4 regions of the Desulfitobacterium sp. LBE genome follow, and region 2 is predicted to be linked to each of the others. Evidence: riboswitches for the same ligand, from Rfam matches in the RefSeq annotation. Region 2 holds a riboswitch; each other region holds the start of a gene.

Region 1 (7,619 bases), 2.2 Mb from region 2:
GGGTAGCCTGGCTCATGAAATAAGGCCAGGTCCCCTGCTCCCTTTATTCAGCTTCCGTAGAAATAGAAGATCATCGCAGAAAGATAATCCTTTTAAAAAAATATCCATTACCTTACCAAAATCAATAATGAACAATCCCAGGTTGTAATTTTAATGGCGCCAAACGGAAACTGAATTAGTATTTGGGGGACACCTGGCTCATTACATAATATAAAAATTTTCATTATTTAGGGGGGTTTTTTGACAATGGATTTTGCTTCAACGCCTATATGGGCTGTCCTAGCAGGTCTCGTCGGGCTGGCATTTGCCTTCTATTTCGCAAGTAGCGTTTTAAAAGAAAGCCCGGGAAATGCTCGGATGCAGGAGATTTCTCTCGCGATTCAAGAGGGTGCCATGGCATTCCTCAACCGTCAGTACAAAACACTGATTCCCTTTGTAATCATAATCTTTCTTATTCTAACTTTTTTAAAAGGCTGGCAAACGGCTGTATCTTTCCTGGTGGGAGCGCTGCTTTCCGCTGTGGCCGGTTATGTGGGCATGGGAATTACCACCCGGGCTAATGCCCGGACCACGGAAGCTGCCCGGACCAGCCTGAACAAGGCTTTGGGCGTGTCCTTCCGCGCCGGGGCGGTTATGGGTCTTTCTGTTAACGGCTTAGGTCTCATTGGGGTTGCCGCTCTTTTCCTATGGTTCCAGGATGCGGAGACCATTAACTCCTTCGCCTTTGGTGCCAGTGCCATTGCCTTGTTTGCTCGTGTCGGCGGTGGTATCTACACCAAAGCAGCCGACGTGGGTGCGGACCTGGTAGGTAAAGTCGAAGCCGGCATTCCTGAAGATGATCCCCGTAACCCTGCTGTTATCGCCGATAATGTCGGGGATAATGTGGGTGATACCGCCGGGATGGGAGCCGACCTGTTTGAATCTTATGCTGCTACCACCATTGCGGCGATGCTGATTGGCGCTGTAGCTTTCAAATCCCTAGGAGGGGGAGTTTCCGGACTTATGCTGCCGCTGATGATCGGTATCGCGGGAATACTTTCTTCGATTATCGCCAGCTTTTTCGTGCGCACCGGGGAAAATGCCAACCCTCAAACGGCTTTAAACAAAGGCTTATGGGGAACTAACCTTCTAACGGCCATTGCTTCCTACGCCATCGTCCAATTGATGATCACTGAACCTGTCTATGTCAGTGAAAGCTTAACGCTGACTGCTAACAATATATTTATTGCTATTGTCTGTGGATTGGTTGTGAATATTCTGATCGGTTTATTGACCGAGTACTATACTTCGAATCAGAAGGCTCCTGCCCAAGCTATTGCCAAAGCTTCTGAGACCGGTGCCGCCACCAATATTATTCAAGGTCTGGCTACCGGAATGAAGAGTACCGCTCTTCCTGTTGTCGTGATCTGTGTTGCTACTTATGTTTCTTTTGCAGCAGCCGGTATCTTTGGTATTGCTATGGCTGCTATGGCCATGCTTTCTACTGCCGGTATGGTTGTAGCCATCGACTCCTTTGGACCTGTTGCCGATAATGCCGGCGGTATCGCAGAGATGGCTGATCTGGATCCCAGTGTCCGCAAGACCACGGATAAACTGGACTCTGTAGGGAACACCACTGCTGCGGTGGCGAAAGGATTCGCCATCGGTTCCGCGGCCTTGACAGCTTTAGCTCTCTTTAATGCTTACTCTGAGCTTGCTCATCTGGATCGAATCGACATCCTGGTACCCACCACGATTATCGGTCTCTTCATCGGAGCTGCGCTGCCCTTCCTCTTCTCTGCTTTTGCTATGGAAGCTGTAGGTAAAGCTGCTTTCGAAATGATTGGTGAGGTCCGCCGTCAATTCCGTGAGATTCCTGGTCTTATGGAAGGAAAGGCTAAACCGGATTATCGTGCTTGCGTGGATATCTCCACTAAAGCTGCTATTCGTCAAATGATTGTTCCTGGACTCTTAGCCATCGGCTCTCCGATCCTGGTAGGATTTTTACTCGGTAAGGATGCTTTAGGTGGAATGCTGGCCGGTGGAACAGTTTCCGGATTGCTCATGGCCATCTTCATGGCTAACGCCGGTGGAGCCTGGGACAATGCCAAGAAGTATGTTGAAGCCGGAAATCTCGGCGGTAAAGGAACCCCCACCCATGCTGCAGCTGTCATCGGGGACACTGTAGGGGACCCCTTCAAGGATACGGCCGGTCCGTCCTTAAACGCCTTGATTAAGGTTATGGGTACGATTTCTCTGATTATCGCGCCGCTCTTAATTTAAAACGACTTAGGCTGGGAAGCAGGGGAGTAAGTTCCCCTGCTTCTTTTTTGCACTGAGCCGGGCAGGAAGGCTGTGGGGGAAGAGAGACTGGGCCGGACGGCGGCCTCTGCTGGAAAAAGGCGAAAGTCTATGTTATACTGAGGATCTGAAAGTTTACACTGTACGTGATAACTCATAGAGAGGAGGAGCTTTGTGGCATCTGAAGGGATAAAAGTCATCTCTGACAATCGAAAAGCCTATCATGATTATTTTGTGGAAGAGAAGCTGGAAGCCGGAGTTATCCTCACCGGAACCGAGATCAAATCCATTCGCAACGGGCGTGTCAATCTCAAGGACAGCTATGCCCGGATCGAAAACGGTGAAGTCTGGCTTTATCAGCTGCACATCAGCCCCTATGAGCAGGGGAACCGTTTTAATCATGATCCCCTGCGCAAGCGCAAACTCCTCCTTAACCGCTCCGAGATCATCAAGCTGGTCGGGAAAGTGCAGCAACAGGGCCTGACCCTGATTCCCACCAAGATTTATCTTAAGCGTGGCCTGGCTAAGATCGAACTCGGGGTCTGCCGGGGGAAAAAGAACTACGATAAACGCCAGGATATTGCCGAACGGGATGCTAAACGTGAGATTGAACGGCACTTCCGGGATCAGGGCAAAGGATATTGATCAAAAAGACTTCTCAATGCGGCTTACAACGCATAGGGGAGTCTTTTTGATGTTCATCCCACATTTCCTCCCGAACTATGTCCGTTTCTTCAGAAGATCATACATTCGCACTTCTCTGCCGGTGCCCTCTTTTGTTATTTCACACTATCTTTCTGAGACAGGCTCATATTTTTGTTTTTGATTTTAGGTGGTTTCGAATTTCTTAAATTTACTCGCCAGGAGAATTGGTAATATCGGGAAAAGGCCAATTGCTGAAAGCTGATAGAGACTAACAAAAACTAATAACAAACAATAAAAGGAATAAATATCAATGGAATATAAACTAATCAAAACTAATTTAAAATGATATAAACTAATAAAAATTAATAAATGTTAATATTTTTTTATAGAATTAGCTATTTATTAGTGATATAATGATGACCATAATTTTATATGAGTATCCGAGCCTGCCGACCTATCCCTTAGTTTACGGTTTTCAGGCCTGAACAGTATCGCTGCGCGCCTTGGCAGCGCGATGCAGGTTCACGGGGTGGTATTGGAAACGATGCCGCCTTCCACGTTGAGAAGGAGAACACAAGACTTGTGCATCTATCATTGCTGATAGGTGTTGTTGCGGCTGTATCTTTCGAGACGGGAGATACGGCCTTTTTATTTAGAGATTTTTGATTTGATTTTGGAGGAAAGTTTATGGTCAATTCAGAGCGGCAAAAAAAAATACGGGCGGCACATCTTAGACTGATGATTTTAGCTGCTATGCTGATTATCGTTTTTTTGGTCTCATTCAACATTGGGCGCTTCGAGGGCATTCCCTTCAAGGAGACTGTTTTAATCATGCTCTCGGCGGTTTTTCCGATTGAAGCAACCTGGCCCCAAAACCATGAAACGGTGGTTCTCTTTATCCGCTTCCCGCGTATTATGGCCGCGGTTCTGATCGGTGCAGCTTTGGCTCTGTCCGGCGCATGCTACCAGACAGTGTTCAAAAATCCGCTGGTTGCGCCGGATATTCTCGGTGCTTCCGCCGGAGCGTCATTGGGAGCGGCCATCGCTATCTTCAGCGGTCTTGGCTATTTTTATATTCAGCTGTTTGCTTTTGTTTTCGCCTTGGGAGCGGTGGCCTTAGCCTGCCTGGTAGGCACACGCATCAAGCGGGACCCTTCTCTGTCTCTTGTCCTCTCAGGCATCTTTATCTCCTCCCTGGCCAGCGCCATTGTCTCTTTGATCAAGTTTCTCGCCGATCCGAGGGACAAACTGCCCGCCATTACCTATTGGCTGATGGGGAGCCTTTCCAATATCACTCTTACTAATATCAAGTGGGCCATCATCCTCATGCTGATTGGCGCCATACCCCTCTTTTTGGTACGGTGGCGGCTCAATGTTTTATCCATGGGCGATGATGAAGCCAAGACTCTCGGCATCGAGACAAAGCAGCTGCGCCGTCTTGTGATCGTCTGCTCGACATTATTAACAGCGGCTTCGATTTCCATCGGCGGCTTGATCGGCTGGGTGGGCCTCGTCATTCCCCATTTGATGAGAAGGTTGGTGGGACCGGATAACAAGGTGCTTATTCCGGCAACGGTCATGGGTGGCGGTGTCTTTCTTCTCCTGGTGGATAATGTGGCGAGATCCCTCACTGCCGTGGAGATCCCCCTGGGCGTGCTCACCGCGATCATCGGCGCTCCGTTTTTTATCGGTCTTATGATGTACGGAAGGGAGGGCTAGACATGCTCTTTGCATTAAAGGACGGTGTTTGCGGTTATTCTGCGCACAAACCGGTTCTCAGGGATATTAACTTCACCCTGACAGACGGAGAAGTTCTTTGCCTGCTGGGCGCAAACGGTGTCGGGAAATCTACCCTGTTTAAGTCGATGCTGGCTTTGATCCCAATCCTTGGCGGTACCCTCAGTATCGACGGTGAAAACATCCTGCGCTGGTCCCGGGCCAAAATCGCGCAAAAGATCGGCTATGTCCCTCAATCGACGAACCCCCCTTTTTCCTATTCGGTCATGGATGTCATCCTGATGGGGCGCGCTGCCCATCTCGGCATGATGTCTTCCCCCAAGAAGGAGGATGAAGAGATTGCCGAATCCGTTGTGGAACGTCTCGGTATTCAGTATCTGGTCAACAAGCGGTATCTGGAGCTGTCCGGGGGCGAAAAGCAACTCGTATTGATCGCCCGGGCTCTTACTCAGCAGCCCCAGCTGCTGATCATGGATGAGCCAACCACCGCTTTGGACTTTGGCAATCAGCAGCTGGTTCTGAATCAGGTCCATCAGCTCTCCCAACAAGGTCTGGGCATTATTATGTCTTCTCATTTTCCGGATCATGCTTTCCTTTACTCACACAAGGTCCTGATGCTCAAAAATGGCGGGATCTATGCCATGGGTGCTCCTGCTGAAGTTATTTCCGAGCAGACGTTGCGCGATCTGTACCGGGTGGAAACCAAAATCATTGCCACCGGAATTATCTCCAACACCACCGGGTCTGAAATCAAGGCCTGCATTTCGATCACCTAAAGGAGGAACGATTGCTTTGCAAACATGCGATCATCCCTGCAGCGCTTGCCAAAGCCGCTGCCACCGGCAGAATACTTCGGCAGCGACCAAAAAAGACGCTTTAGCCAAGCTCGCTTTGGCGGCTGATTTTTCCCTCGGCGTGGAACAGATTTCGCTTGCCGAGGCCCTGCACCGGGTCATAGCCCAGGATGTCCTGGCGGTCTGGGATTCTCCCGTTGCAGATTATGCAACCCATGATGGGATTGCCATAGTTCGTGAAGAGGCGGGTGCTTCAGTCTCCGCCCTTCTTGCGCCTGACCGCTTTCAGATCGTAGGGATGGGCAATGTTATCCCTGAGCCTTTTGATACGGTGCTGGCCTACGAACTCTGTTCCTTTCAAAGTGATGGCAGTGTCCGGCTGCTGGGCCTATCCGAAAAAGGGGAAGGCATCATCCGCCGCGCTTCCAGCATTCGCAAAGGCGAGTTGGTTTTGGGAAAAGGCTTTCTTCTGGAGCCGCGCCATCTGGTGATTCTCCGCTACAGCGGGATCGAACAGGTTTCTGTATATTGCAGGCCGACCGCAGCCATCATTCCGGTGGGAAGCGACCTTACCCTTCCGGGAATAACACCTGCCCCAGGGCAGTACCCGGAAGCAGACGGCATACTGGTGGAGTCTGTGATCCGTTTATGCGGCGGTACAGCCAGGCTGAGGCCCCCTGTCCAAGACGATATGGCGGCCTTGAAAGGTGCTGTCCAATCCGAACTAACCGCTTGTGATATGGTGGTGCTTATCGGCGGCGTTGGCCTGGGTGGAGAAGGTTACCGCGATTTTTCCCGGGCTGCTGTCGAGGATTTAGGCTCGGTTCTTGTTCATGGCCTATCCTTCGGCCCGGGTGGCAAAGCAGCTCTACTTGGTGTCATCGACAACAAGCCTGTTATCGGAATTCCTGGTCCTCCCCACGCCGCTATCTTGGTGACGGAGGAGCTTATTCCGCCGATTATGGAGCTGTTTTTGGATATTCCCTGCTATGAACGGCCTGTTATTACCGCCGAGGCGGGAGTTGATATTTCCGCTAAAAGGACAAGTGACTTTTTTCCCCGTGTCCGTCTCAGTTCAGACGATGGACGCTATATCGCAAATCCCGTCCGTATGGGAGACAACATCGAGACCTTTGCCCGGGCTGAAGGCATTGCCCGTTACCGGCGGGGAATGGAGTATCCTAAAGGTTCTCCTGTAGAGGTGGAGTTGCTTTATAGCGAAAGACAGCTCTCCCGGCAGCTTAAAAAAGAATAAGAAGAGTGCCGGACTATGCCTCAACGGTAGTTTTGCAATGTGTTATTTTTAGGGGAACATATTGCTTAACATATAAAATTTCAACAAAGAGGAGATTAAACATGTTAAAGAAGATGAGAAAGAACGTCGCTTTATTGCTTGCCGCTGCTTTACTGCTCGGGTCTCTCGCAGGATGTTCCGGCACGAAAACTGCCGCTCCTGCGGAACCTTCTGCCCCTGCCGAAGCCTTTACCCGTGAAATCATTGACATGGCAGGCAACACCGTAACCATTCCTGCCCAGGTGAATAAGATAGCCGTTACTTCGTGGAAAGGGGCTTTTGGTTCCCTTGCCCTGCTCGGTCAGCTCGACAAAGTCACCGTCATGGCGGACACGGGCCGTTACACCTGGCTAAGGCAAGCTTTCCCCCAGATCAAGGATATTGCCAACTATGGCTCATTTAATGATGTCAATGTTGAGGAGCTTCTCAGCGCAAACGTCGACATCATTATTTCTCCTGAACAGGCTGCCGATGCCAATAAGAAAATGCAGGATTTAAACATGCCTGTTTATGTCGACGGGGTTACCCCTCCTGATGCGAAATCCGTTCTGGCCGTTGCCCAGGCTGAAATCAACGCCATGGCAGATGTAACGGGGACAAAGGACGTGGCAGACGCTTACTACAAGTGGCAGAATGATCTGCTGGCTGAAATTGAAAAACGGGTTGCCACCATTCCTGAAGCTGACCGCAAGACGGCTTTAGTGGTTCGTACGACGATGGATGAAGTGTTCTGCGAAAACATTTCCTTAGGTTATGGCGTAGTCCTGGCCGGCGGTAAGCTGGCCACAGAAGGTATCAATCAATACTACACTAAGGTCGATCCGGAAGAGATTGTTAAATGGAACCCCGATTTTATTTTCCAGCAGATC
Region 2 (7,619 bases):
GCCGACTCCTCCTACGTCCGACCCGCAGATCGAGGAACGGACGGTCTTGACCAGAACATCATTGGGTCCGATTTCAGGCTTTGGCATATCCACGACCTCTGCCTGCAACTTACCTTTATAAATCCCCGCTCTCATGGTAGCCATGACTTACAACTCCTTTCAACCCAGCTTGCGCCAGACGTCTTTGCCATCCCAGTCCAGCGACGCCTTTTGGATCATCTCCCAGAAGGGTTTGACACTGGGCGCGTGAATCTCCACATAATGTCCCCATTTTTCCTTGCAGTCCATATAAGCTACCTGAAGACCGGCGCCCGACTGCATGGTGAACAAGGGCTCAAAGCCGGCATCGGCGAACTCCCGCAGAGCGCCTTCGAAGTCTTCCACCCAGTTGGAAAAATGATGGAATCCGTAGTGCCCTAACTCAGCGTAAGGATTAGGCTCGCTTAAGATCTGGACAAGTTCGATCTGCAGGCCGCCAAACTGACCGAAAGCGGTCTGCATGGTCAGATCGATTTTTTTTCCGCGATAGTTTACATTTTTGTTGGTCATCGGGTCCATATAGAAGAACGGTCCTGAGCCAAAGAGCGCCGAATGGGCTCTGGCCGCTGCTTCCAGGTTCTCCACGTAGTAGGAAATCTGATTGGTGGCGTATTTGTTGAGAATCGTTTCCATAAAGATCTCCTTTCTATAATCATCTTCTTTAATCATCAGCATTTAATCATCAGCCGCCTGCCGACTTCAGTGCCATCTCTTTCGGCGTCTGAATTGTTTCCTTCAGCGGCACCAGGAACTGGGTGATGACGAGAGCGGCGACAGCAGTGCCTACCGCGATCATAAAGGCCACAGGCAGCCCGTCGGCGGGACCCTTCATACCGATGATCATCGTATAGACCGCCATGCCGATACCGCCGCCCAGGTTTTGTGCCAGCTGGAACACGGCATTACCCTGGACGCGAATCTGCGGCGCCAGCTGCACCTGGGGTGCTGCCGAGACGAAGGCAGCATTCTGGGCGCCATAGAAACCGGTGATGAACATGATAATATAAAGGGTGACCAAGGAGGTCGTCGGCGTGAGGGCAAAGAGCAGAACCAGCGTGATGACAATACGGACGATTAGACCCATATTCAGCACCGTACGGGCATTGCGGGCTTTAGCGATCATACGCCCGAAGACCGGCGCCAGGAAAAGCCCGAGCACACTGTAAAACGTAGTAGCCAGACCACCCCAGACCGCTTCCTTCCCCATGACATAGATAACATAGGTGGGAATAAAGAAAAATACAGCCATATTAGAAAAATTGGTGAACAAATTGATCAGGGTAAGGCATAGTGTGTTGCGGTCTTTCAGGACCCGTGCCGGCAGGATAGCATCGTCCCCTTTCGTTTTGACCATCGCGATCAGGATGATGAGGCCGATGATGGCCAGGACGATCATGATATTATTGCCCAGGCTGCCGAAGGGCATCTCAATAGCGGAAGGTCTGCTGGACTTCGGTCCCAGTGAGAGCGATAAAATAATGCCGCCGAGAAAGAGAACGAAACCGAAGGCGCCGACCAGGTCAACCTTTTTCATAGAGGGTACGGCCAAAGGCGCCGCTTCCTCCTTGGTGACGTTAACCCCGAAGAAAATAAGGACGGCGGCCAGGGTCAGTATCGGCCAAACCACATGGCAGGCGGCGCGCCAACTGAGGGTCTGGATCAGAATACCGGTCAGCGTCGGACCGATGAGCATGGACACGCTCATCATCGTGCCCGTCAAGCCGAGATATAAGCCCGCTTTCTCCGTCTCGTACATGTCACGGATCAGCGAGAAACCGAGAACATAGATGCCGGCGCTGACCAGACCCCAGAAGATACTGACAATAACGATGAATTCCATGTTCGGCGCTATAGCGCGACCGAATGACACCAAGGCGCCGACAAAGACGCCGAAGGCAACCAGGATACGCTTGATGGCCGGATTCTTGGCGCCATAGTAACCAAAGAGCGGCATGGCTGCAATGCTGATCAGACCGCTGATGGTCGAGGCGAGCGGATAGAGCGTTTCACCGCCGATGTCCTTTGCCGCTGCCGGCAAGATCACAGAGAGGCCGGCGGAGACAAAAATCTGGCCCAGGAGAGCGATATAAATACCGGCTAAAGTCATGATTTTTTTCGAGTTGGGCGCCGCTTGAAAAGGATTGATCATTTTTATCCCCCTTTTCAGGTAAGTTGGATCACTCGTCCGGGTTCATGTAGGCCGCGGCTTCCTCCGCAGTCAGGCCGCAATTTTTGCAGGCCGTTTCCGTCACCGGGGTCTGAGTGCCGCAGCGCGGACAGATAAAGGTCTCGATCTCAGCCGCGAGCGGGGTGCCGCACTTGCGGCATTTTGGGGCATTCGGCGGATTCAGTGTGCCGCAGGCGCATCGCGTCGGTTTGGAAACATTAGGGGGGCGAAAACACATAAGCAAATACACCTCTTTTCATGAATCGCAGATTCTTCATTGTTGTTGGCTTTTGGCGATTCACCCTTTCGGTCATTTGCCGGGGGCACTGCCAAATCCCATGAATAGCATTACTTGTGATAACCTTAACATGCCAGCATATGAAGGGGTTTCAATTCTTGAACAACCATCGTGTCCCAGACCAAAGCCGGTGCTTTTTTGCATTCATCCCGAGATCTCTTCCTTCAAGATCCAGTTTCAAAATCCGGATGTCAGATGATCAGGACTTTTTATCTTCCCCATCCCTCCCTTCTTAAGAAACCACCTTATGAAAGACCGACCTGTCTTAACTAAAATATTAGCAAGCTTTCTCCATCAATTCAGTTGTAGTTCGTACAATTGCCAATATTTCCAAAAGGTAATGAGATTGCATTTTGCCACGATTCCGGGACTGATACCGGCTTGCTTCCGATCATACCTATCCCTGATCATGAATAAGGGGGATACATAAAAATACAGGCTCCGGAGAGCCCGTTCAGGTTAATCTTTTAAGAAGATTGATTACCAATTGTTTTAATTCCAACAGAATTGATTTGTCAGCTGCTTTATAATTAATGATAGATCTCAATAAAAATCAAAGGAGAATGACGATTCTGAAAAATAATTTCTTGGACTGCCCGTGAGGTATGGTACAATAAAGATATTAAAAACAAATATCGCGTGTAAAAAAATCTCTGAAGTTAATAATCCTACCGGAATCACCGAAATCTACGGATTATTAACCTGGGTTTCAAACCCACAGGGCATAAAAGGAAACTTTTATACCTCCCGCATTGGAAAGGAGACTGACTGGCAAAGGTTGGCGAAAATGCTTAGCCTAATTATTGGTCTGTCTTCTTTTTTGATTGCTGAAAAGGGGGAGTTTTATATGCATAAACTTTTATATTGAACCGCAAAGCATAATTATTTCTCTTAAAACCAACGGATTGTCTTGCTCCAAGCATATCGGCTTTTATCATACAAATATACGTATCTGTCTTGCAGTTTAAATAAAATCAATCTGTCCAGCTAAGACTTTTGATGATTTTTAAACATGGAGGGAGAATATCAATGAATAATCAATGTTCGATTAATCATTCCTGTTTATTTTCGTCTTACTGTCAGAATCCAGGTTTACAGAATACGTATCCGCAAAAAACCGAAACCTTCAAAAAAGGCCAGATTATCTACGAAGAAGCAAAAGATCAGAATGCTTATATTATTATCAGCGGGATAGGGATAATGAATATGGGGATCATGTATGACGATACCCGTGTGGAAGAACAATTAAACCTGGCTCTTTTAGGGAAAGAGTATGCATTTGGCTCGATCGTTCCTTCGAAAAGCAGTTTTTTTGTCTCTTATCATGTTCAAACGCTCACAAAAATGAAAGTATGCAAAATTCCCTTTGCAGGGCTTAAACTTTATTTAAACAATGATAAATCACTGTTAGAAAAGATTATTTTGGCAAACGACCTGATTTCCAATGCCTTTATGCGGCAGCAGTGGATTATGAATACGAATAAGGTTTATGACCGGGTTCAGCGGGCCCTCATGGTTCTTAATACGGTTCAGGGAAAAAGTTGGAATAGGATCCCCTTGAATATCACCCATGAGGATCTGGCTGAAATTGTGAATGCCGACCGGCCATCCGTGACCCTTGGTCTGAAGAAATTGCAAAGCCAGGGCTTGATAGAACTCGGATACGGAAAGATATGGCTGAACAATGAATTGGATTTCTTCAGCACTTTTGATGTAAGTAAACATAACACCCTTTCCTACCTTCCTTTGGTCCAGTGAGCTAATCCCTCCATGACATAATTAAGCCACCGGCAACATTTTCTAATATTTTACTTATAAAGGGGGACGCCGCGAAAATTTCACAGCGTCCCCCTTGTGCTTTCCCTTGCAGATCCCTTAAAATCCCTTTTCGAGTTCCTTGCGCTCTATTTTTTAACCAGTCGGATACAATGAGAGAATAAGAATTCTTAATAGTATGCCATATTTCGAGGTGAACTAATGGAAGAAAGCCCGCCCCGGATACGCATTCGTATTTGGAACAGGCTTAGCAGCAAGAAGTTATTGTATTGAAGGAAGAGAACCTGCCTCAAGCTTTTGCCACAGGATGTCTCAGCACGGTTTTCAACTTTTCCGGGGAGGTTTTGCGGGGGTCGGACAGATAGATTTCATGATGCTTGCGTTCAGCACCGGTCATATCCACCAGTTCATTCTGCTCCATGAAAGCCTTCATTCTCTCAAGGGAGGCCGGCTCATCCGCAAAAGGCCCGAGATGCATCATCTGCACACATAAGCCTTCGCTGAATTTCTCAAACCTGACTTTGGCAACATCAAGCCCGGGTTTTTTTCGCTGGCATTCCGCCGCTGCCCACTGAAAAACCTCCTCAGTAACAAATTCCGGCTGCCGGATCATTGACGTCCAAAGCCAGGATTCACGATCCTGCAGATCAAAAGCTGAGCCCCGACACCACCATAGTCCCTCTAAAGGGGGAACCACATATTCGATATACCCGGCGGGCCGGCTGCCGCTCAATTTACTCATTTTAATGGTATAGGTGATGGCATAAAGCAGTTCCACAGCCTGCTGGTATTCTCCCCCTTCCGGATTGGGGTCCCCTTGACCGTCTACCATGATAAAATTCATGGGCGGCACCTCAATCAGCATAGGCTTGGATTTGGGCAGATAGAGATCTTTATAGGCTTTTTTGTAATCCAATTTTTCACCGGCCATTTTAAGCCTCCTCAATCGGAATGATGATTTCCGTCAGATAATTGTTTTCATTGCCCCTGAAAATCAGGCCCGGCCCTTTAAGGTAAACCTCCCGGGAGGGGGTCAGGCATTTTAAATGATTCCGGTGAGCATAATCCAGCAACGCTTTGTAGGCTAAATTCAGGGAGTCATACCCACCCTTATGAATTGTGCACAGAGCTTTAACTGCCCCCAAGGTTTTGGCGGTTACTCTGGGGTTCTGAATCAGCTTTTTTGTTGGCAGGCAGATTTCAATATCCGCCTCTTCCTTATATTCAGCGTCGTAGTACAGGTTAAATGGGGCACCGGCTCCATTGTTTTTGACCGCCTTATAAAGGGTTCCGATATAGGTGCCGACATCGCGATAACTCCCTTGATAACGGATGGATGCAACGGTTACGGGCTGAAACTCCTTGATTTCAATTGGATATTCCATAGTTCTTTCCTCCTTTTTTGGGGATTGAATATGGAGATTCATCTTTTGGATCAGCGCATTTTCCTTGGCTATATTATCTAAAATCTGCTGCTTCTTTTCGGCCAGATAGTAGGACAGGTCCGCTTCCCTGTCACCGTTGGCCAAAATCTCCTTGATCTCGGCAATGGAGAAATCCAGGGATTTTAACAAAACAATAAATTGGGCTTTGCTAAAATCATGATCATCATAGTATCTGTACGAGTTGTTTTCATCACGATGGGACGGCGTTAAAATTCCTTCCTCATCGTAATAGCGCAGAGCCTTGACCGTCAGTTTGGTAATTTTCGAAAAATCACTGATCTTATACATGAATTCACCTCCATGCCATGATTATAAACTGTCCTCCGCACAGGAAAGTCAAGGAAATATCTTTCCCGGCCTTCTCAGGCTTACCAAATGGACTCTAATATCTATTTCATCCGGTATATTTTTGTCTTCTATCGCCTGAATTCAGCCTGATTATAGCATCCCGCTGCACATAAAAAAAGCATCCTCACCCCACTATTATAGTGAAAGAGGATGCTTATATTTGCTCCAGCAATTCCTCCAAATTCTTCTTGCCAAAAGCGATTTTTTCATCATCATAACCGCCCCTTTCGGGACAGTGATCTTCTGCTCCTGGACCATTTCGCTCCCTACATCAGTCAGGTTCTGGAATATTACTCCCCTCTGCACCCCATAGGACACCGTTATTTATTGTCCTTGTTTCAGAACATCATTATGGGCAACGCTTATAGCAAACTGATTTCAATAAGGAATTAATCAAGATCGGCTGGGGTCAGCATAATGTCTATTGCATTGCCTATATCCAGCCCAGCAGTCAGGAGCGCCATATTGCCACCCTCACCTATTTTTCCAATGTAATCATGGGGGCAATGGCGTATTTCCGTCTAAAAAGTGAAAGGACACCGCAGTTGAAGCCCTCACACTCGCCTAGGGACTGGAATATTCTGTTGTATACTCTGTAGAATATTTCCGGTTAAAGGGAGTGTAACCAAAATGGACGTTGAATTATCTGTCCGGACGCCGACGCAAATTGCGTCCGAGATTAACTTAATAAAAAGCCGGACCGACAAAATCATGCTCCAAAGCTGTATTCAGATCGGGCGCTGCCTGACGGAAGCCAAGGCAATGCTCCCCTATGGGGAATGGGGGAAATGGCTGAAGGAAGAAGTCAGTTATTCCCAGCGGACAGCCGATCACCTGATGCGGATCTACCGGGAATTCGGGCCTAAATCCGCCTCACCCGGCGTGAGCTTGCCAGATTCGAATCCGGATTCGAATCTTAGTTTCTCCCAGGCGGTTATCCTTCTGGGAATTCCGGCGGAGGAGCGGGAAGAATTTTTGGCCTGCCATGATGTTGAAAAGATGAGCAAACGAGAACTTCAGGCAGCTGTTCAGGAAAAAAAACAGAGCACGGAACTGGTCCCGGTCGTCAAGGTAACTCCAAAGCTGAGAAAAGTACAGCCCAAAACCGTGCAGCCAACCGCCGAAACCTACACCGAAAGCAAGAAGTGTGACGAGCTGTTTGCCCTGCACCGCGACAACCTGATCAGCGCCTATAATGAGCTGCTGAAAACACTCGTGGTCCAGAGCAGGATAGACACGGCGCGGAAGGAAGTCAACCGGAAAAAGGCCTTGGAAATTGCGACCAACATGGTTCAGACACTGCAGGAATACCCTCCCGCGATTAGAACAAATTTATCCGTTAAGACAAATGACTCGGAATAGCCATAAAAGCGGCTCCCCTTGAGCTACGCTTTGGGGGGCAGGCCGATGATGGCTTTAAGGTGGGGGCAAGCGATGCCCGCAGATGGACAGTGAGTCTCATCTGCTTTGGCTTTGGTGCTGCACTGGCCGGCAATTTCGCAATACAGCATATTTTCAGCTGTAGTTCTGACAAAAAAGCGCCTTT
Region 3 (7,619 bases), 450 kb from region 2:
CGTCCCGGCAGGCTGGGATGAAGCCCTTGATTTAATTGCCGCAAAGTTCTCCCAGATTAAAGAGGACTATGGACCGGATTCTTTTGCGGCACTCAGTTCGGCCCGCTGTACCAATGAAGAAAATTACCTGATGCAAAAATTTATGCGCGCAGTGATCGGAACCAATAATGTTGATCACTGCGCCCGTACCTGACACGCTCCCACTGTGGCAGGTCTTGCCACTTCATTTGGTTCAGGAGCGATGACTAATTCTATCAACGAAATCCCTAATGCCGAAGTCATGTTTGTGATTGGTTCCAATACTACAGAAGCCCATCCGATTATCGGCACCAAGATGAAGCAGGCTCTGGCCCGGGGAGCCAAGCTTATTGTAGCTGATCCGCGGGAGATCGAACTGGCCAGGGATGCTCATATCTGGATGAGATTGAAACCAGGTACGGATATTGCCCTGATCAACGGGATCATGAACATCATTGTCGAGAACGGCTGGGAGGATCGTGCCTTTATTGAGGAGCGAACCGAAGGCTATCAGGAACTCCGGGAAAATCTCAAGAAATTCCCGCCGGAAGAAGTCAGCAAAATCACTGGAGTTCCCGTGGAGCTGATGGCAGAAGCTGCCCGTCTCTACACCAGTGTGGAGCGAGCTCAGATTTTCTACACCCTGGGAATCACGGAACATGTTTGTGGTACGGATAATGTTATGTCCCTGGCCAATCTGGCCATGCTGACCGGAAATATCGGCAAAGAAAGCTCCGGGGTCAACCCGCTGCGGGGGCAGAACAATGTGCAGGGAGCTTGCGACATGGGAGCTCTGCCCAATGTTTACCCCGGCTATCAGAGTGTTACCAACCCAGAGGCACGGGCTAAGTTTGAAGAGGCCTGGGGAGTTTCCCTTAATCCCAATCAGGGCTTCATGATTCCGGATATGTTTGATTCAGCGGTCAAGAAGGAATTGCGGGCCATGTATATCATGGGCGAAGATCCTGTACTGACCGATGCCGATGCCAATCATGTGCGTAAAGGCCTGAAGGCCTTGGACTTCCTGGTTGTTCAGAACATCTTTATGTCTGAGACTGCCGAATTGGCCGATGTTATTTTACCGGGGGCCAGCTTTGCGGAAAAGGACGGTACTTTCACCAATACCGAGCGTCGGGTACAACGGGTTAACCGGGCGATTAAGCCGATCGCCAATACGAAGGCGGACTGGGAAATCATTTGCGAGCTTGCCAACCGGATGGGGTACTCGATGGCTTACCCATCGCCTGCAGAGATCATGCTGGAGGTTGCCTCCTTGGCACCGCAGTTTGCTGGTGTTACCTATGAGCGTCTGGGCAAAAAAGGCCTGCAATGGCCGGTTCCCCACGCCGAGCATCCGGGCACGAAGTTCCTGCACCAAGGGAAATTTACCCGCGGCAAAGGCGTGTTCACGGTGATTGAGCATCAACTGCCGGATGAGCTGCCCGATGAAGAGTACCCATTCCTGCTGACCACGGGTCGCAAGCTGCAGCATTATAACATCTCCACCCGTTTCTCGGCGGCGCTGGATGAGCATGCCCCCGAGGAATTGGCTGAGCTTAATCCTAAGGACGCCCGGCGATTGGGGATTCAGGATGGTGAGAAAATCAAGGTAGTTTCCCGCCGCGGTGAGGTAGTGACCAAGGTTTGGGTAACCAAACGAGTTCCGCCAGGGGTGCTCTTTATGACCCTGCACTATAGGGAGTCACCGACCAATGTCTTAACCAATGGGGCGTATGATAAAGTAACCAAGACCTACGAATATAAGGTCTGTGGTGTGCGTGTGGAAGCTTTGAAGTAATTTAAGCGCAGTTGGCCTATCCTCGAAGTGGATAAGAATAGGAGAGTGCCTGGCTATATCCAGTATATAGCGTAGGGCACTCTCTTTTTGTTACAGAAAAAAGGCAGCAATGGTTAAAACCTTCTAGAGCTCCACCCTAGGCATGTTTTCGCTATCTGTGTTACAATATAAGACAAAAGCTTAAACGTTGATAGAGATAAGGGAGACATAGGATATGGGTGCTGATTATGGACAAACCCTTCTGCCGATGACCGGGATTATTCTGGCCGGTGGGAAAAGTTCCCGCATGGGTTGCAACAAGGCTTTTATTGAATGGGATGGGGCACCGCTTATCGAACACAGCTTAGCTGTCTTCAATGCGGTTTTTGCGGAAGTGATGATTAGCAGCAATCATCCGGAGCTTTACGCTGACTATGGAGTAAAGGTGATCAAGGATAATTATCCGGATCATGGGCCATTAGGTGGACTGGAAGCATGCCTGCGGGAAGCCCGTTATGATTATGCATTTTTTGCTGCTTGCGATATGCCTTTTTTGAATACAGAGGTGATTCGATTTATGGCTGAAGAAATTAAAGGCGAGGATATTTTAGTCCCCGAGATTGAGGGTGTAGTTCACCCTCTTCATGCTTTTTACCACAAGAATTGCCTCCCCTTGCTTGCCGAGAGCTTAAAGGCAAAGCATCTTAAACTGACAAAACTTGTTCAGCAATACAGCAGAGTGCGTTATCTAAGGGAGAAGGATTTCCGGGATTTTCCCGCAATACATCTTTTTTTAAGCAATATGAATACCCCTCAGGAGTGCCTGGAGCTGCGGCAACACAATAGTCATAGTATTTAATGCTGTAAAAAGAACATTCTTTATTATTTTTAATGGAAAAAATGTTATTTATCTGGAATATATTAAGAAATATTAATAAGGATTAAGAAATATTATTGCTTTGAACTCTTTTGGCAATCTCCAAAATGGTGTATACTACAAGTAGTTACATTCATTCTGCTATAATTATTTTGAAACATGGAATAATGAGCAAATAGAATATGTTTATGTGCTCCGAAACTGGAAACCTAAAGTTAGCTATGGTTTACCAGTCGTGCATTCTGCACCGGGTATTATTGGAAACAGTAATGCCTCCCATTTGGAAAGGAGTCTGTAGGGTATGCGGGAGCTCCGCGGTTTTACAGACCGTGGGGCTTATTTATTTTGTGGAATAATGAACGTGAAGGTGAGGGGAATCTATGCAAGATCAATATCGGCGCCAGATCGAATACCTGAGGATTTCCATTACAGATCGCTGCAATTTACGATGTAAATATTGCATGCCCGCTGAAGGAGTCCAATGGATTCCTCATGAGCGCATCTTAACCTATGAGGAAATATTGCGTGTCATGCGGATTAGCACCACATTGGGCTTTAGACGGTTCCGCATCACCGGCGGGGAACCCTTAATCAGGGCCGGAGTTCTGGAATTTTTGCAGAATGCCTCGCAAATTCCAGGAGTGGAAGATTTGATGCTGACCACCAATGGGATACTTCTTGCGGACATGGCGGAAGATCTGAAAAAGGCGGGAGTTAATCGGGTCAATATAAGCCTGGATACTTTCAATGAAGATAGGTTCCGGGAACTTACCCGTGGTGGGGATATTAAGAAAGTCTTTCAGGGAATACACCGCTCTCTCGAAGTAGGGCTGCATCCGGTTAAACTCAATGTGGTGGTGGTTCGTGATTTCAATAGCCATGAGCTGCCCCGTTTTATGGAATTAGCTCGTGACTATCCACTTCATGTTCGCTTTATCGAATTGATGCCTATCGGGATCAGCTCGGATAAACGCAGTGATTTTGTATCTATCGATGAGATGAAAGCGATACTGGGTTTAGAAGGCCTTAAAGCCACTCACGATATTCAAGGAGGAGGTCCTGCGGAATATATCACTTCAGAGGGTTTTAAGGGCAGTGTGGGCTTTATCAGCGCTATCAGCAAGCATTTCTGCAGCACTTGCAATCGAATTCGCCTGACGCCTGACGGGAAGCTGCGCCTGTGCTTACACAGTTCCAAAGAAGTGGATTTTCGTGCAGTGCTTCGCTCCAACAAGAGTGATGACGAGGTCAGGGATGTTTTTGCCCAGGCGATTTGGAATAAGCCGGCTGAACATCATATGAATGATCAGGCCTGGCAGGATCAACGGATTATGTCCCAGATTGGAGGATAATTATGGAACTGACACATTTTGATGAAGAAGGCCGGGCACGTATGGTGGATGTCTCGGATAAGGCGGAGACGACCCGGGTGGCTACGGCCCGGGGTAAGGTGGAAATGCAGGCGGAGACTTTGGAGAGGATTCGCTCAGGACAGATTGCCAAAGGGGATGTGTTGGCGGTGGCCCAGGTCGCGGGAATCATGGCAGCCAAACAAACTTCAAATGTGATTCCTATGTGTCACCCTCTGGCTATTACCGGAGCAAAGCTGAATTTCGAAATTGTCCCTCCCGGAACCATAGAAATCGAAGGAATTGTCAAAGTCACGGGTAAAACCGGGGTTGAGATGGAAGCGCTTACGGCTGTCAGTGTTGCTGCCTTAACTATTTATGATATGTGCAAGGCTATCGACAAGACCATGGTCATCGGCGATATCCGGCTTATGGAAAAAACCGGCGGCAAGAGCGGGCATTTTATTCGCGAAGATCACTTAAAGGGCACAACTTAATAGATAAATTCGAATGATTTAAAATAAATTAGGAGGAATGATGATGGCGAAGATTATCGCAGTTTGTACAAGTGAGAAAAAAGGGATGCGGAAAAAAAATGTAGGGGAGGGAGTACTGAAGGTTGATTTTGGTATCGAAGGAGATGCTCATGGCGGGGATTGGCATCGTCAGGTAAGCTTGCTGGCGATGGAAAGCATCAAGAAGATGCAGGATATGGGACTTGATGTAGGACCGGGAGATTTTGCCGAGAATTTAACCACTGAAGGAATCGATCTGGTGAGCCTGCCCCTGGGCACAAAATTAAAGATAGGTGAAACCGGCGTGGGCGAAGTGACACAGATCGGCAAAGAATGTCACACCCGATGTGCTATTTATTATCAAGCGGGGGACTGTGTTATGCCCAAGGAAGGGATCTTCATCCGTGTTCTGGAAGGCGGCTCTATTAATGTGGGAGATAGTGTTGAGGTGATGGAGTAATGCTGAGGGTTGGGGTTATAACCGCCAGTGATAAAGGATCTCAGGGGCAAAGAGAGGATCTTTCCGGTGCTGTTCTCAAGGAACTGGTGAAAGAGATTGACGGCGAGGTCGTTCTCTATACCATTCTTCCGGATGATCAGGAGCTTTTGGCCCAAACTATGAAAAAGTGGGCCGATGAAGAGGGCTTAGATCTCATTCTGACCACAGGTGGCACGGGTTTCTCCTTGCGTGATGTTACCCCGGAGGCGACGATTGCTATTGCGGATCGTATGGTCCCCGGGATTGCTGAAGTGATGCGTTATGAAAGCTACAAAATTACTCCGAAGGCTATGTTAAGCCGGGCAGTAGCGGCCTTGCGCAAGCAGACTCTAATCATCAATATGCCGGGTTCGCCTAAGGCCTGTAAGGAGTGTTGGGCAGCCCTTGTCCCTGCTTTGCCCCATGGAATTCAGATCCTCAAAGGGGAGGCCAGCGAGTGTGCTGTGCCTGTTCATCAATAGGCATCTTCAGCGTGTTTTTGAGATTTTTTAGGTTCAATTCAATATAAAAATTTTTTTGCTTGTCACTCCTGTCCTTTTCCTGCGTACTCTATAGTAAGGGAAAGTGGAAATGGGGTGACATTGTTTTGAAGGCGATTGCTTTTATTGATTATGAAAATATATGGACTGGACTCTTTGAACAAGGTTATGAATTAACTCCGGAAATCCTTATGGAATCCATTCAACTGTATGCCAAGAAAAACGACTATGTTCTATCTGCTATTTATCTCTATGCTAATTTCGATCGGGAAGAATTCTGGCGTGCCCAGACTTCTTTTGAGAAGATTCATGTATATACACGCCATGTGTACGGAAAAAACAATTTTGCCAGTACAGGATTAAGGCGAAATGCGGCGGATGTGGAGCTCATATTGGAAGCGCAGGAGATCTTGCTCACCCGTACCGCAACCTTTGATGTGTTTCTTCTTCTAACTGGGGATGGAGATTTTTTGCCTTTACTTCGCAAAGTAAGGGCCTGGGGAAAAGATGTTAAAGTTATCGGCGTGAAGGGAAGCATGCACCACGAACTTCAAGCCTTCAGTGATTCCGGGGACTTTTTCGGTGAGTTTCTCCCTCAGGAGCGACCGCAGGAATATGAGCCTGAAAAGGATCTTGAACAAGCAATCTCAATCATAGCTCAGCTTCAGCTAAGCATGACGTATATTGCTTCCACCAAAGCGAGGCTCGCCCTGTCGGATCATCTGGGAGTTACCATATCCCAAGTGAAAGAGCTTATTCGCTACGCATTAAGAGAGGGGATTCTTCTTGAACAAGAATATGCCGATTCCAGTTTAAAGATCGGTAAAACCAAGGTCTATCTTTTGAATCTTGACCATTCTATGGTTCAAGTTGTTCTGGGTTCCGCAATCGAAGAGATTCGCAAACGCTATGAGAAATTAAGAACTCATTGATGGTTTGCCGTGTAAAATTGAGCAGGCACGGCATAGGGTAATAAAAGAATGAGAAGAAGGGGTATCTGGCCGGGAGGGCTGGATATCCCTTCTTCTTAGATGCCGTGATGATTTTTTGTCCAAAGGATGAATAAACCCCCCGGGGACTGGTCAATATATTGCTTAGTGAATGCAAGTCGAAGCTATGAGATTCTGTCAATTTAAGAGTGATGCAATAAGGGGAAGATATAAGGAGAAAATAGAAGGTTTTCGCTTGTAAATCTCTTAAAAATGCAAATGACAGGATTTGATTTCTTCATCCACCTTGCATATTATTATAGTATGATGTTAGCACTCAATAGGAATGAGTGCTAACAATATCAAAATAATATTTGAGTTCTTAAGGAGGGACTTTCTTCAATGAACATTAAGCCTCTAGGTGATCGGGTAGTCATTAAAGCACTCCCCATGGAAGAAAAGACAAAAAGCGGAATCATCATGCCGGATACGGCTAAAGAAAAGCCTCAAGAAGGTGAAGTCGTTGCAGTAGGACCTGGAAAAATGGAAAAAGGAGAGCGCATCGTCCTGGATGTTAAAGTGGGTGACCGCGTGATTTATTCCAAATATGCCGGTACTGAAGTAAAGTATGATGGTCAAGAGTATCTTATTCTTAAGGAAACTGACATTTTAGCGGTTATTGGCTAAGATAATACTCTTTGCTTTATTCACTTAATGAACTTGACATTGTACAGTGTTTTTTACTTATTGACCCTTGAATTTTGGATTTTTAAGGAGGAACTTACAGGTGGCAAAACAAATCGTTTTCAATGAAGAAGCTCGCCGCGCATTAGAGCGTGGTGTTAATGCCCTGGCTGAGTCTGTCCGGGTAACTCTTGGACCTAAAGGCCGTAATGTGGTTTTGGACAAAAAATTCGGCGCTCCTTTGATTACCAATGATGGTGTAACCATCGCCCGGGAAATTGAGCTGGAAGATCCATTCGAGAATATGGGTGCCCAACTTGTCAAGGAGGTTGCAACCAAAACCAATGATGTAGCAGGGGATGGAACCACCACTGCAACTGTATTGGCCCAAGCGATTATCCGTGAAGGCTTAAAGAATGTAGCTGCCGGTGCTAATCCTATGGGCATCAAGCGGGGCATTGAGAAGGCTGTTGAATCTGTTGTCGAGGATAT
Region 4 (7,619 bases), 230 kb from region 2:
CGCCAATAAGCAAATCGCAAAGCTCAAAGCCAAATTCACCGCCATCGCCGGCATGAGTGAAGAAGAAGCCAAGCAGGTGAAGGTTTTTGGCAAAACCTACGCATGGTATTTCAAGGAGATGGACGCCCATCCTGCTGCCGATTACCTTGCCAGGACGGAAAAGCCCGTGCTGATTTTGCAGGGCGACAAGGATTTTCAAGTCACCGCAGAAAAGGATTTCGCTCTCTATCAGCAAATCTGCATCGGTAAGCCCAATGTCTCTTTCAAGCTCTACTCCGGACTGAACCACCTGTTTATGAAGTCGGTTTACGGCAGGGTCAAGGATTTCAAAAAAGAGTACAAAGTCCCGCAAAAAGTGTCTGCAGAGGTTTTAGCGGATATCGCAGAGTGGATAGCAAGGTATGATCAATCTCGCATCTTCAACAACCTGATAAGCGCTGCCTCAGCATATCCCAATCCTCTCTAAACTGACGTGCCAGATTGGGCCGTCTCCTTACTGCCAAGGGATGGTAGGAGACGATGCAGGGGTATCCCAGTATAACATGCCATGATCCTCGCAGATTCTTTACGTGGGCCTCCTGGTCATCAAACATCGCCTGAACAACGGTATCTCCCAGACAAACCAGCAATTGCGGCTGTATGGTTTTAATTTGTTGGATCAGAAATGATTTACTGAAGGCCCTGGCTTCTTCTTTATTGTATCGGCGAAGGGGCCGGCATTTTAAAAGATACGTTATATAAATGTCATCCGGCGTCAAATCAGCTTGATGCAAAGCTGTCTGCAACGTTTGCCTTGTGCCGCAGACATATTCATGGCCATCTTTGTCTTCACGGGCGCCTGGATTATCTAAAATTATAACAACAGGCGCCTTGGGATTACCCTCTCCCCAAATGATCCGCGCTTTTTCCGTGCAGACTTCACATTCCCTATAAGCGACGGCTTCTTTGGGCAATTTATCTTCCGGCCAAATCACCGGTTCAAAACACGAATCCATATTAACTCTCCTAACCCTGCTGGGATTATTAGGACCAACTATTTAGCTATCGCTTTAATGGTTATATTGTCCATAATTTGCGATATATTTCATGATCGCATTACCACCCATTACATATTACCTATCACTCATTACCCATACCCATTTCCTTCCCTGCACTTTTGCGACCCATTACGCATGAAATTTGCTTCGTCAGCTTGCATCGATGCATGGTGTTATTAGGAAAAAATAAACCGTTTTCTCCCAAAACCAAACAAAACCATTGATAAATATAAACGTTATGCAGTATAATATCATTGGAAGAATGTAAATCATGTTTATGTCAGTTCAATAGCGACGTTCACAAACTTCATCCTCTCACCAACACTAACACAAGCAAATAAAACAAACATCACCATTAAGCTGCATGTTCCCGAGCTAATCGGATACCAGTCAATTGTGCTGGTTTTGACAGTAAATTTAGATTAAAAACTGAAAAAGATCTCCGAGCCGGAATGAACCTAAAGAGCAATTCTATGGACACCGGACAGGGCCCAGGCCCTCGGGGTATACTTGGAAACGGGTATGCCTTCACGTTTGAAAAGGAGGTGGATTAAAGCCAACTGTGTATGAAATCAGTTATGGCTCCGCTTTCTATTGGCGGAGCCATTATTTTTTTTAAATTTTAAAACTGTTAGGTGGTGAATTTCATTGGCAAGTATAAAAATGAAACAAGTCATGGAATTTTTTGCGGAGAACTATGATATAAACCTCAATGATGCTGAAGAATATTTCATGGCCATTGTTTCTGTCGGATTGTCTTTAAATAAGGAAATGCGAAAAGATGTAGCTGCAATCTATAATCAGAACAAATTAATGTTTTTTGAAAGCACTAAAGAATTTTCAGGATATAATCATGTTTTGCTGAGCAGCGGCGACCTGGAACAAGAAATTTATGCTAAAAAAACTTTAGGTATTTTGCTAAGCGCTGAACAGTCCGAGCTGATCAAAGTGAAGATCTTACGGCTGATCAAGAAGCATTACAAAGATATCTATGTTTACGCTCAAAATAATAATTACGATGGATTTAGAAAGAAATTATCAGCCATAGAAGACACCAGCAAAAACCTCAAGGTAACAGAAACCCTGATTGTTTTATTTTTTTACACTATGAAACAATTAAATGAAAATATAATCAACCTGCAAGTAGTCGAAAATGCCTTTAATGCGGCGAGTTTGTTTATTAACATTAACCCTATCAATACGGATATTCAAAATGAATTAAAAAGAGAAACCAGATTAGCCCAGGTAAAACAGATCGTCAAGGATGAACTTGGAACAATAAAAAACTCTTCAGATATTCTTTATAGTAACCATAAAGATTTAAAAACTATGGTAAGTTGTTTGCGCAATCTCCTGATCATAGATAAATTAGATCTTGATTTCATTGCACCCAAGGTTAACCAGGATGATTTGGATAAAGTTATGCTGGCCTTTATAAAAACTACAGGAAAAGCGGAATTTGATGAAACTCAAGTTGTGCAATCCTTCGGTGCCGGATATATTATGAAAATGCTGCTTAATGAATACTTAAGAGCGAGGGAGCTTTATCTTACTTATAGTGATGAAGATGCCCTCTATTCCGAATTAAAAGCTCTTAAGGAAAAGCTGGATACTGCATCATTGGCAAAGGACACTGTTGAAATCCAGGCGCACAAACTGAAAAGCGAGATTGAAACGCATGAGCTTAAACTGAAAAATGCCTTATCAGAGCAAAGCAGATTTTATGAAGCACAAATCAATGAGTTAAATAAGGAGATCGATAGACTTAAAATAAACCTGGATGCGGAAATGAAAAATAGAGAGGAACTTTTTCAGCTTCGGGAGTTTTTCATCGATCTTAAAAACGACTATTCACCTACAGATACCTCCTTGGATCTATCGAGGTTTATCGCCAACAAGAAGCTCTTAATCATCGGCGGGACCCCAAGTTGGCGGAAACGTTTGGAGGCTAAATTCCCCACCATCCTTACGGCAGATGGCTTTAATGACAAGATTGAACTGAGAAGTTATGGAGAGGTGGATTTCGTTCTCTTCTATTCAAGCTATATGAGTCACAAAACCTATTATAAAACCGTCGATTTCATAAGAGCCAATGATATTCCGGCCGGTTATATTGGTAGAACAAATATGGATTTAGTCGAATTTGAAATAGCTGAAGAATTAAATAAGCGATTAGCAGCTCATTAGGGGATTTTTAATCCTGTTCTCGGTTTGAGCATAAAAAGACGGTATGAATCTGTACATTTCATCAAAATGTTCAGGTCTCATACCGTCTTTCCTTTACTGTGGAGATAATAGGACTCGAACTGTTTTGCATTAAGGAGGCGTCGTGTTCCCATGAATCTTCAAATTCGTCTTAATCCTGGGCGGATACTCTTTCAGCGTCGTTGCCATGTTGGTGGCGATCTTCAAGGCCTCTTTTCTATTTCTTTCCTTCTTCACCGGGTCTGTTCTGTCCAGGGCGACGAGGGTTTTCAGCAGCTCTCCGTAATTGTTGAGGATGTTATCACGGTGCATAGCGTATTGGGCATCATACCTCTCGCTGTCGGGATGAACACTTTCGGCAGGCCGCACCGGTTTCGGCTTGATGACTCTCGTTATGACTGGAATTGGTTCCGCGGTCCTTGCCAACTCTTGTTGCCTGGCTTCGCTGTTTTGGTCATTTTCCTCTGGCGTCTGCTTCCTTTCTTTGACGGTCTGCTCCAATTCGCGGACAGACATGGTTTCCACCTCGTTGTCTGCCATAAATTGCTCCCGCTCTTCATCCGGGACGCCAAAGAGGATGAGTCCCTGCATATAGCCCAAATGATGCAGCGCTGCAACATTTGCACTGTCTTCCCCATCGGGTGAGGCGAGTTGGTGACCGTATTCCCGGTAGGTTTTCATCAGTCTGGCCGCCGTGCTGCGGGAATAACTGACTGACTCCTTAAGCCAGTTGATCCACTCCCCATGAGGTACCAGTTCCTTGGCCTCCGTCAGCCGCCGCCCAATCTCGACGGCGTTGACCAGCAGCATTTGACCGCTTTGTTCCTTAATAAGGTTAATCTCGGACGCGATTTGCCCAGGCGTCCGGGCAGATAGTATATCACTCATATTATGACCCATCCTTATCCGGCATGTCTTTTTCATACTACGTTATAGAATATGCCGGCCTCCAGACAGGTGTGTGTACATCAGAAGCAACCTTATTCAATTGACCTGTAACCATGATACAGGATTGACATTCTTCTCGGACAGTTCCCTTGAGCTTCATCAATTAGGCTTAGGAGGATTTCGTGCCGTAAATATTAGGCTGTCCCTTTTGGTAGCATATATATGCCGCAGATAATGGCTTGCAAGCAATTCCAACTGGTTAAGCACCAGGCCATGCATAAACATAGCTATTGCACCCAGCATAATTGCTGGTAACATAATAATCAGCCAAGTAAAATGTTTAAGCTTCCATGCTGAGCACTCTAAGACTTCAGACATTTAAGAGAAAACTATTGAGGAGAAAGGATTTGGTTGACATGAGTATAAGCCCAAACCCAAACATTGCTGAAATAGCTGCTCTCTTTGGGGAAACATCCCGTGCAGCGATACTGACAAGCTTACTGGATGGCCGTCTGCATACCGCCAGTGATCTGGCTTATCGAGCAGGGATAACCCCTCAAACCGCCAGCTTCCATCTTGGCAAACTGGCAGAAGGAGGGCTCGTCAGCGTTGAAAAACACGGCCGTCATCGCTATTATCAGCTGGCAAACGGCGAAGTTGCCAGCCTTTTGGAATCCTTTCTGGTTATTTCTCCCCAACCTGAGGTCAAGTCTTTAAAACAATCCGCTCAAATGGTCATGCTGCAAAAGGCCCGAACTTGTTATGATCATTTGGCTGGGAAACTAGGTGTAGGGATTACTGATTCCATGCTGGATTCCGGTTATTTGAAAAAGGACGGCAAAGAATTCGTCCTCACCGAAGCAGGAGTACAGTTTGTAATTAATTTCGGACTTGATCTGGAAAGCATAAAGAGAAAGCGACGCTCCTTATCTCATGCCTGCTTGGACTGGAGTGAGCGCAGCTATCATCTTGCCGGTGCTTTAGGAAATCAATTTATGCAACATTTTTTTGACTTGGGATGGATTACACCCCTGCCGGGCATCCGGGCTGTCAAGGTGACCGATCAAGGAAAAGCAGGCTTTAAACAATACTTCAATATATCCCTGTAATTACTCCCTCGCTGCCTCGTTCAATTTGCTGAGACCCTTTTGCGATTGAAATCTTTATTGACAAGGAAAATACCTATAATGATCAGCAACCCGCCGGCTAACAGGGAAGGATATAATGGATCGCCTAAAAGCAGCCAACCGGTCAGCACCCCAAAAAACGGGGCTAAAAACAAAAAAGCACTGGTTTTTCCCGGTTCTCCCTTTTGCAACAGGTAATACCAAAGGGCAAATTGAACAATCGAAGATATGAGGCTTAGCCATAACAGAATAAGCAATGCAGTTCCGTTTACAATAAAGAATGGGGTTTCCAGTATAAAGCTGCCAACCCAAAGGATCAGTCCGCCGAAAAGCATTTGATAAGCCGATAAAACCCATATATCCGTTAAGCCGCCCCACCTTTTCGTTAATAATGTAGCAATTGCCCAAAAAACGGCTGAGAGAATACCGAAGAATACCCCTATCCTAAATTCAATTTGCGCCCCCATGGTAATACTCACTCCAACCAAACCTAAAATGACACCTATCCATTGATAAAGCCGGTAGCGCATTTTTAGAAAGACAGTGCTGAATAAAACCACCAGCAATGGATTCGTAAACGTGAGAATGGCCGATTCACTGGCTGTAATTGTCCTTAAACTTAAGAAAATACACCCCATCACTCCTGCAGTCTGGAAAGCTCCAATGATCAATAGTTTAACCCATTGGCCTTTTGTGGTTGGATGGGTTCTTTTTAATACGCCTACGATGATTCCCATGATGCCCCCGGCAAGGATGAAGCGCAGTGCCGCCAACAACAACGGGGATGAATAAATCAGACCGATTTTGACGACTGCGAAAGAGGACCCCATCAGAAATGTCGTCACCACTATCAAAAGCGTAAATCTGGAAGCACTCATTTTCCCATCTCCTTCTCATGCTTTGCTCATTAGAATCATTATAGCCGCTTAATACTTCAACAGCCCTCGAAGTATGCAATACATTACAGAAGGGATTTCTTTAAACTCAGAAACAATTGTGCCGTCCGATTGCTTGGTGAGATGGCCAGCTCCCGCTGCAGGAGTTGGACATAACGATCATAATGCCGAATAAGGGAGGGCAGGTCGTTCTGCGCCGCATAAACTTGCAGCAAAAAGCAATGGGACTCTTCATCCAGTTCATTTATGGCCACAAGTTTCTTAAAGACCTGCAGCGCTAAGGCTGAATTCTGATTCTCCAAAAGGTACCGGCCCAGCTTTTTAGCAAAGCTGCAATAGATATCCCCTAATCTCTCCTTTTCAGCTAAGGACCATTGGTAATCCTTATCCCCAAAAAGTTCCCCGGCAAATAAATGAAACGTCTGGATTGCTTCCTGGAGATTAGCCTCGGTGATGCTCGGCAAGGTACGGACTTTATTTTCAAACTCGATGAAATCAATATAGAAATCCTTTATTTCCATGACATAGCTCTCACTGGCGACCACAATGGCCGAGCGTTTTCCATATTGCTCTAATACTTTTCGTAATTTATAGACGGTTGTATTCAGATAGGTTTCCGCATTCTGGGGAGACATGCCCTGAAAAACATCCTCCATGATTCTCCATTTGGAAGTCAGTCTTTCCCGATGGACTAATAGATAGGCAAATAACTCCTGCCCTTTGGATGAGCTAATCATCACAAAGTCATCGTTGGTATTTCTAAGATCCAGTCCGCCTAAACAATAGACGAATAAGACCTTGGCCTGTTCAACCGTGTTCCGTGAGGAAATCCCGGCAGCCTTGCGTTGCAGGACACGGCTTACCGTCCTTTCCAGCCTTTCCTGTTGGATCGGCTTGACGATATAGTCAAATGCCTGAACTTCAAAGGCCTCCACGGCATAATCTTTATAGGCGGTTAAAAAAACCACATAGAGATCCGGGAATTCCGCCAAGCTTCTCCATGCAAAATCAAGCCCGCTTTCCCCTGGCATTTTAATGTCCACAAAGGCCAGCTCCACAGGGTTATGCTTAAGAAAATGATACGCATCTCCGGCGTTCAAGAATTCGCCGACGATTTCCACCCTGGGGATCTTGGCCAGCATTTTGTTCAGAATAAATAAGGTCGGCTGATCATCATCGATAAGAATTGCCTTCATGCTTCTCCCCCTGCAAAAATTGATTTACCGGATGTTGAGAGAGAAAAACTGAAGGTGCTTCCTTTTCCCAGTTCACTTTCCACCCATATCTCCCCGCCGTGACTATGCAGGAATTCTTTACAGAGCCTAAGCCCCAGCCCTAAGCCCTTTTCTCCTTCAGTTCCCCGGGTCCCTGGAGTGGCATCCTCGAACAGGGTTCTTAACCTCGCCGGGTCCATCCCGATTCCGGTATCCGTGACTGAAACAATCACGTTGGTGGAGGATGAGTGT

The links. Region 2 has a riboswitch for molybdenum cofactor ahead of DESLBE_RS07705 (Crp/Fnr family transcriptional regulator). Riboswitches for the same ligand answer to the same signal wherever they lie in the genome.
Region 1: linked by a shared signal. The riboswitch ahead of DESLBE_RS18025 (iron ABC transporter permease) and the one ahead of DESLBE_RS07705 (Crp/Fnr family transcriptional regulator) in region 2 are both predicted to bind molybdenum cofactor.
Region 3: linked by a shared signal. The riboswitch ahead of moaA (GTP 3',8-cyclase MoaA) and the one ahead of DESLBE_RS07705 (Crp/Fnr family transcriptional regulator) in region 2 are both predicted to bind molybdenum cofactor.
Region 4: linked by a shared signal. The riboswitch ahead of DESLBE_RS08775 (keratin) and the one ahead of DESLBE_RS07705 (Crp/Fnr family transcriptional regulator) in region 2 are both predicted to bind molybdenum cofactor.

What each region holds. Positions count from the first base shown of each region.
Region 1 is NZ_VLKD01000001.1:3,786,964-3,794,582, forward strand. Features, by position in the region: gene secG (preprotein translocase subunit SecG) at 1-23, shown strand, start outside; gene DESLBE_RS18015 (sodium-translocating pyrophosphatase) at 247-2,262, shown strand; gene smpB (SsrA-binding protein SmpB) at 2,455-2,925, shown strand; molybdenum cofactor riboswitch at 3,352-3,511, shown strand; gene DESLBE_RS18025 (iron ABC transporter permease) at 3,613-4,644, shown strand; gene DESLBE_RS18030 (ABC transporter ATP-binding protein) at 4,647-5,438, shown strand; gene DESLBE_RS18035 (molybdopterin-binding protein) at 5,455-6,711, shown strand; gene DESLBE_RS18040 (ABC transporter substrate-binding protein) at 6,813-7,619, shown strand, end outside.
Region 2 is NZ_VLKD01000001.1:1,614,540-1,622,158, forward strand. Features, by position in the region: gene DESLBE_RS07685 (zinc-binding dehydrogenase) at 1-144, opposite strand, end outside; gene DESLBE_RS07690 (VOC family protein) at 160-714, opposite strand; gene DESLBE_RS07695 (MFS transporter) at 722-2,188, opposite strand; gene DESLBE_RS07700 (zinc ribbon domain-containing protein) at 2,217-2,444, opposite strand; molybdenum cofactor riboswitch at 3,144-3,283, shown strand; gene DESLBE_RS07705 (Crp/Fnr family transcriptional regulator) at 3,534-4,262, shown strand; gene DESLBE_RS07710 (GyrI-like domain-containing protein) at 4,570-5,211, opposite strand; gene DESLBE_RS07715 (MerR family transcriptional regulator) at 5,213-6,013, opposite strand; gene DESLBE_RS07720 (DUF3102 domain-containing protein) at 6,704-7,435, shown strand; gene DESLBE_RS27245 (hypothetical protein) at 7,459-7,584, opposite strand.
Region 3 is NZ_VLKD01000001.1:2,066,125-2,073,743, reverse strand. Features, by position in the region: gene fdhF (formate dehydrogenase subunit alpha) at 1-1,816, shown strand, start outside; gene DESLBE_RS09835 (molybdenum cofactor guanylyltransferase) at 2,031-2,654, shown strand; molybdenum cofactor riboswitch at 2,854-2,980, shown strand; gene moaA (GTP 3',8-cyclase MoaA) at 3,053-4,024, shown strand; gene moaC (cyclic pyranopterin monophosphate synthase MoaC) at 4,027-4,518, shown strand; gene DESLBE_RS09820 (MOSC domain-containing protein) at 4,562-4,996, shown strand; gene DESLBE_RS09815 (MogA/MoaB family molybdenum cofactor biosynthesis protein) at 4,996-5,496, shown strand; gene DESLBE_RS09810 (NYN domain-containing protein) at 5,622-6,446, shown strand; gene groES (co-chaperone GroES) at 6,846-7,130, shown strand; gene groL (chaperonin GroEL) at 7,231-7,619, shown strand, end outside.
Region 4 is NZ_VLKD01000001.1:1,840,978-1,848,596, forward strand. Features, by position in the region: gene DESLBE_RS08765 (alpha/beta fold hydrolase) at 1-466, shown strand, start outside; gene DESLBE_RS08770 (uracil-DNA glycosylase) at 420-995, opposite strand; molybdenum cofactor riboswitch at 1,466-1,598, shown strand; gene DESLBE_RS08775 (keratin) at 1,686-3,224, shown strand; gene DESLBE_RS08780 (DUF3102 domain-containing protein) at 3,354-4,130, opposite strand; gene DESLBE_RS08785 (winged helix-turn-helix domain-containing protein) at 4,547-5,239, shown strand; gene DESLBE_RS08790 (DMT family transporter) at 5,260-6,135, opposite strand; gene DESLBE_RS08795 (response regulator) at 6,219-7,349, opposite strand; gene DESLBE_RS08800 (ATP-binding protein) at 7,346-7,619, opposite strand, start outside.